2 regions of the Iodobacter ciconiae genome follow, and region 1 is predicted to be linked to the other one. Evidence: predicted binding sites of a transcription regulator. Region 1 holds the regulator's gene; the other holds the start of a gene.
What was found. The regulator NrdR, encoded in region 1, represses ribonucleotide reductase genes. The targets are predictions, from matches to a motif close to AAANACNATATATNGTNTTT.
Positions count from the first base shown of each region.

Region 2: EJO50_RS13170 (ribonucleoside triphosphate reductase) is a predicted target of NrdR. The motif match lies at 1,942-1,961, and genes of this name have one in related genera.

Region 1 is NZ_CP034433.1:1,669,555-1,672,976, forward strand. Features, by position in the region: gene ribD (bifunctional diaminohydroxyphosphoribosylaminopyrimidine deaminase/5-amino-6-(5-phosphoribosylamino)uracil reductase RibD) at 1-954, opposite strand, end outside; gene nrdR (transcriptional regulator NrdR) at 1,104-1,556, opposite strand; gene glyA (serine hydroxymethyltransferase) at 1,829-3,076, opposite strand; gene EJO50_RS07370 (magnesium transporter CorA family protein) at 3,183-3,422, opposite strand, start outside.
Region 2 is NZ_CP034433.1:3,004,322-3,007,743, reverse strand. Features, by position in the region: gene EJO50_RS13170 (ribonucleoside triphosphate reductase) at 1-1,906, opposite strand, end outside; gene EJO50_RS13165 (hypothetical protein) at 2,063-2,326, opposite strand; gene cobS (adenosylcobinamide-GDP ribazoletransferase) at 2,397-3,125, opposite strand; gene EJO50_RS13155 (histidine phosphatase family protein) at 3,304-3,422, opposite strand, start outside.

The DNA.
Region 1 (3,422 bases):
TTGGAGCAAAGCCCCAACCAGTACCCCGCCCGCTTCAACCGTCACTTGATTGCAGCCACGGCAGCCCAGCTCTTTCAGTAGAGCAGTTAAATCAACACGGCCATGCGTATCAGCCAATATCAGGACTTCGGCCCCTGCCGTCTCTAAAGCATGGCGTTTCAGCTCATCATCCTGAGCGCAGACAATCAACACACCGGCCTGATTAAATAACTTAGCGTTCACAGGTGTTCTAAGCTGGCTGTCAACCACCACCCGCAGCGGCTGTCTGCTTACCGCAAATTCCCGCACGGTTAGCTGCGGGTCATCCGCAAGCACAGTGCCGATTCCTGTCAGCATGGCGCAAGAGCGGGCGCGCAGTTTTTGTACATCAGACCTTGCGGCAGGGCCGGTAATCCATTGCGATTGCCCGTTGGCGAGCGCGGTGCGGCCATCCAGACTGGCCCCCATTTTTACCGTAAGCCAGGGACGGGATCGCAGCATGCGGCTGATAAAACCCTTGTGATGCTCAAGTGCTGTGGCGTGCAATACGCCTGACTCCACGGCGATGCCCGCAGCAGCCAAACGTGCCAGCCCCTGCCCGGCAACCAGCGGATTAGGGTCTGTCAGCGCGGCTACCACACGCACTATACCGGCTTTCACCAAGGCATCGGCACAAGGCGGCGTGCGGCCATGATGGCTGCAAGGCTCCAGCGTGACATAAGCCGTCGCGCCGCGAGCCAGATCCCCAGCCACACTTAAGGCCATCACCTCGGCATGTGCACCGGGAGCACCCTGCACCACGCCGCCGCCAGCAGGCTGGCTAAACCCGGCCCCCACCACCTGCTCGTCTTTCACCAGTACGCAGCCCACACAAGGATTGGGCGAAGCACTATTCTGCCCCAAAGCCGCCTGCTGCAAAGCCAGCTGCATATACTGATGATCGATCGCGTTCATGGATTCCCTAAGCACAGGCATAACCCACACCTTGAACCACAGAGCTCACTAAGAGCACGGAATTTCACGGAGAAAACCTTACTTTTGCGTATGTTTCTCCCCATGGCCTCCGTGCTCTCCTGGATCGAAGTGCTTCGAGGTTTAGGTTTATTTCGGTATGGAAAAAAACTTTATTCCTTACTCACTTCCCGGATCACATCACGGAAATCATCTACGTCCTGGAAGGAGCGGTATACGGAGGCGAAGCGGATATAGGCTACTTTGTCGAGTTTGGCGAGCTCTGACATCACCATTTCACCGATCTGGCGACTCATGATTTCTCTATCACCTAAAGACAAAGCTTTCTGGATAATACGAAGGATGGCTTCATCCACCAAAGGTGTTGGCACCGGCCGCTTATGCAGGGCACGCTCGAAACTGGTACGGATTTTTTCCCGATCAAACTCGGCCCGCTGACCATTTTGTTTAACCACCTGCGGCAAGCGCACCTCGGCCGTTTCAAAAGTGGTAAAGCGTTTATCACACATAGGACAACGACGGCGACGGCGAACCAGATCGCCCTCATCAGATACACGCGAGTCAGCAACCAGCGTATCAGGAGAACCACAAAAGGGGCACTTCATCACAACCCCGCAAAGAACATTCTAAAAATAAACAAAACCCAAATCTCAAAACACGGAGGACACAGAGAACACGGAGTTTCACGGATAAAACCTAAGCAATGCTTATGCCTAAAACTTTTCAAACAGACGCTCAAATCAGACAAGGTCAAATTCAATAAAAAACGCAGATCCGCATTTTGCCAAAAAAATGCCAAACACTTTTTTGACTTTATCCGTATGTTTCCGTAGTCCTCCTTTACTCCGTGTTTAAAGACTTGGGTTTTTATAAAAAATTAAGCGCCGTAAACCGGGAAGCGCGCTGTCAGCTCTTTTACTTTTACCGTAACAGCAGCAATATTTGCTTCATCTGCTGGATTATCCAGCACGTCTGCAATCAGGTTTGCTACCTGTACCGCTTCTGCTTCTTTGAAACCACGGGTTGTGATCGCTGGCGAGCCAATACGGATACCGGAAGTCACAAACGGGCTTTCCGGGTCATTAGGAATAGCATTTTTATTCACTGTAATGTGCGCCAGGCTCAGCAATGCATCTGCAGCCTTACCGGTTAAGCCTTTGGAGCGCAGATCCACCAGAAATACATGTGATTCTGTACGACCAGAGACTACACGCAAGCCACGCTCAATCAGTGCCGCAGCCATGGCTTGTGCATTTTTCAGCACCTGCTCCTGGTAAGTTTTGAATTCTGGTGTTGCCGCTTCTTTAAATGCCACAGCCTTAGCTGCAATCACGTGCATCAAAGGGCCGCCTTGCAGCGTTGGGAATACATTCGAATTGATTGATTTTTCGAATTCGGCTTTAGCCAGAATCAAACCGCCACGCGGGCCGCGCAATGTTTTGTGGGTTGTTGATGTTACAAAGTGAGCATGTGGCACCGGGTTTGGATACACACCCGCGGCGATCAGGCCGGCGTAATGTGCCATATCAACCATAAAGTAAGCGCCCACTTTATCAGCGATCTCACGCATACGCGCCCAGTCAAAGCGCAGAGCGTAAGCTGAAGCGCCGCCGATCAGAAGCTTAGGCTTGGTTTCAAGCGCAACGCGTTCCATATCGTCGTAATCGATTTCTTCGTTTTCGTTCAGGCCATAAGCCACGATATTGAAAAGCTTGCCGGAGAGGTTTGCTGGTGAGCCATGTGTAAGGTGACCACCGTGACCCAGATTCATACCCATGACGGTATCACCGGGCTTCAGAATAGAAAAATACACCGCCTGGTTGGCTTGCGAGCCAGAATGAGGCTGCACATTGGCATACTCTGCGCCAAACAGTGCTTTAACGCGATCAATCGCCAATTGTTCAACGACATCAACAAATTCACAACCACCATAAAAACGCTTGCCCGGATAGCCTTCGGCGTATTTATTGGTCAGTTGCGAGCCCTGGGCTTCCATCACCGCTGGACTCGTGTAGTTTTCTGACGCAATCAGCTCGATATGCTCGTGCTGGCGAACAACTTCACCTGCAATGGCAGCGGCTAGATCAGGATCGTATTGGGCGATAGTGGCGGACTTGGAGAACATAGATTTGGCGCTTCCGTAAGTCAGTTGGGAATAGGGAATGCGCAGGATTCTAACACGGACGAGCAGTTTTCCAATTGAGGAATTCGTGATTAATCATGATCCCCTTTCATAGCTTGTTTCTTGCTTGCTTTCTTTTACGCAGCCCTTCTCCAATTATTTTTAGCTTATCTGCAAAATCCAGGTGATCATCTGACATAAAATCCAGAAATTCTGAAAGCATTCTTGATTTTAACAGGGAATAAAAAGTCAGCATCGAAATCGGAATAAAAGCCACCATAAAATAAACCACCCGTAACCAGGATGCATCATGGGACAAATCGAATAAATTCATCCCCAAAAACCCGGT
Region 2 (3,422 bases), 1.3 Mb from region 1:
GGCAGATAGAAAAAGTGGGCGTGATGGTGATATAGGGCAGGCGATAATTTGTCAGTGCTTTTTTCACCAATGCTTTACACGCCACAGGGCTGGAAATCGCCTCGTTCATATACAGATGCAAGACAGTGCCACCGGTGTATTTACGCTGTAATTCCTGCTGACGGCCCAAGGCCTCAAACGGATCATCAGTGAAACCAACCGGCAGCTGGCTGGAATTAGTATAAAAAGGCTGATCTATCGTACCGGCCTGCAAAATATCGGGATAAGCCTTTTTATCTTCTTTAGCAAAACGATAAGTCGTGCCTTCGGCTGGCGTGGCTTCCAGATTATAAAGATGGCCGGTTTCTTCCTGAAACTCGCTCATTTTGGCGCGGATATGATCCAGCAGGCGAATTGCCAAGGCATAGCCCGCGTCAGAGCTGATATCATGCTGATCATCACTAAAATTGCGAATCATCTCGTTAATACCATTTACCCCCAGCGTACTAAAATGATTGCGCAGCGTGCCCAGATAGCGCTTGGTATAAGGATAAAGACCACCATCAATTAAGCGGCCGATTAATTTGCGTTTAATTTCCAAAGATTGTTTGGCCAGCTCCATTAGCGTATCAATTCGTGACAACAAACCCGCTTCATTACCTTTGAATTCATAACCAATCCGCGCGCAATTAATGGTCACCACGCCCAGCGAGCCGGTCTGCTCTGCCGAGCCGAATAAGCCATTACCGCGCTTTAATAATTCACGCAGATCAAGCTGCAAGCGGCAGCACATTGAACGTACCATATGCGGCTCTAAATCTGAATTTAAAAAATTCTGGAAATAGGGCAGGCCGTATTTGGCCGTCATTTCAAATAACAAATCAGTATTGGGGTGATCCCAGGCAAAATCTTTGGTGATATTGTAAGTGGGAATCGGGAAAGTAAATACACGGCCCAGTGCATCGCCCTCCATCATCACTTCGATATAGGCACGATTAATCATATCCATTTCGGCCTGCAATTCACCATAATTAAATGGCATTTCCCTGCCACCTACATAGGGAATCTGTTCGCGCAGGTCTTCCGGGCAAATCCAGTCAAAAGTCAGATTTGTAAATGGCGTTTGTGTGCCCCAGCGGCTAGGCACATTCAAATTGTAAATCAGCTCCTGGATATACTGCTTTACCTGTGTATATTGCAAATTATCTGCACGAACAAATGCCGCCATATAGGTATCAAACGAGCTAAATGCCTGCGCACCCGCCCATTCATTTTGCAAAGTGCCTAAAAAATTAACAATTTGCCCGATAGCTGCAGAAAAATGCTTGGGTGGCTTGGCTTCTACCTTACCCGGCACGCCATTAAAACCTTCTTGCAAAAGGCGGCGCAAAGACCAGCCTGCACAATAGCCAGACAGCATATCCAGGTCATGAATATGCATCGCACCAGAGCGATGTGCCTCACCAATAGCAGGCGGATAAACATGGTTTAACCAGTAATTGGCAATCATTTTGCCGCTGGTATTTAAAATCAGCCCACCCAGGCTCCAGCCCTGATTGGCATTGGCATTCACCCGCCAGTCTGATTGATCCAAATATTCATTAATCGATGATTCAACATCCACTACCGTTCGCACATCCGAGCGCAAACGCGCATGCTGGCTGCGATAAGCAATATAAGCACGAACGGTTTTTAAATAATGATATTGCAGCAGGGTTTCTTCAACCTGGTCCTGAATCTGCTCAATGGAAGGGGTGAGATCCCCTTGCAGGCGACTGCTAACCAGCTCGCTTAAGCGTATTGCTTCTGCCTCATCAAACTCACCAGTTACGCGGCTGGCATTTAGCAGCGCAAGGCGAATTTTATCAACATCAAACGCCGCGATGCGGCCATCACGTTTTAACACATATTGCGGGTATATGGTCATTTTTCCCACCTGGATCAGGGTAGAATGTTTTTACAGACCACAATATATGGTGTTTAATATCCGAATGCTTAGCTATATATAGTGTATTTGATCAGAGTCAAATACTTTCGACACAAGTTTGCAAAGCGAACAGAATGCCTGCTTTAGACAGCAATTTTAATAATCAGGCTGACCGTGGGCGGTCAGAATATAATCATATTTCGTCAAATTCATCAACTCGGCCACATAGGGTTGCAGCAGGGCAATACGGGCAGCATCCAGCATATAAGAGAGCTTCATTTCAGGATCAGGCTGATCTTGTTCATTGCGAAATAAGCTAAACAGAAACTCAACGCTAATGGTTTCGGTAATCGCCAAATGCCCTGCAAAACCGCCATCCATACCTTTTTCCCAAACTTCAATATTGCGGATAATTTTCATAAACCATTCCTATAAACACCAGAATCAGCGTTTTTTTCATAAGGTGTGCGAGTCGTTTTTCTTGCGCGCCCTATATGAGCAAAACAAGCATGCAAAATAACAGCCCAGTTTCAGTTATTTCTATCCCCGCCCCCAGGCAATCTCCTGTCATTCCGCCCAATTTATGCATTAACCACTTGGCATAAGCCCAGATTAACAAGGGAGCCGTCAATAATGCAGGGGCAATAAAATAAGACATCAGCAGCAGTAAAATCAAAAGAATATACAGTGACACGCTGGTTTTTTGCCAGGCAAATTGCTCAGCCATACCAGAAGCTAAAGGGGGTAATCGGCTCCAGTACAAAACACCAAAGCGCGCCCATGCGGGGATCAGCAAAAGCGCCAGCCATTCTTGCTGTTTTGCCAGCAGCATTAAGAGCACCAGCTTGGCGGCAGACTGGCAAATCAGCGCCAACACACCAAAGCTCCCCAGATGCGGGTCTTTCAGCACCGCCAAAAAGCGTTCCGGATCACGATGCGCAGCGCCTAAGCCATCCGACATATCGGCAAGGCCATCTAAATGCAGCCCACCAGTAATCCACGTCCAGAGCAAAAACCCCGCCAAAGCCGCCAGCCAGGGGTCTGCTTTGGCAGCAAGAAATACCACCGTGCTTAAAAAAACACCAATCAATAGGCCTACCAGAGGAAACCACGGCGCGGCAGCTGCAAGTAAAGCAGGCTCAAAATGACGAATCTGCGGCGTAGGCAAACGAGTCAAAAACTGCACCGCCAACACAGGCTCGCGCCAGTCAAATTTCATTCTTTATTCCTATTTCGTAATGACCCAGGTGCGCTAAAAACAAAGCAAATACCCACAAAAAACACATAAGGCATGAAAAAACGGATCATTTATCTTGGTTTTCTCTGTGAAACTCCGTGTTCTCAGGAACCTAAGTAGTTCAGTATTTGGGTTTTGTTCGCACGCCTATTCCAATTGCTCACGCACCCAACAGAACTTCATTATCAATCCCCTGCAAAATAGGCAGGTACTCATCATCCCAATAAAGCGTAATCATCCCCGCGTGCGCCAGCCAAAATTGATTATGCCGTACGGCAG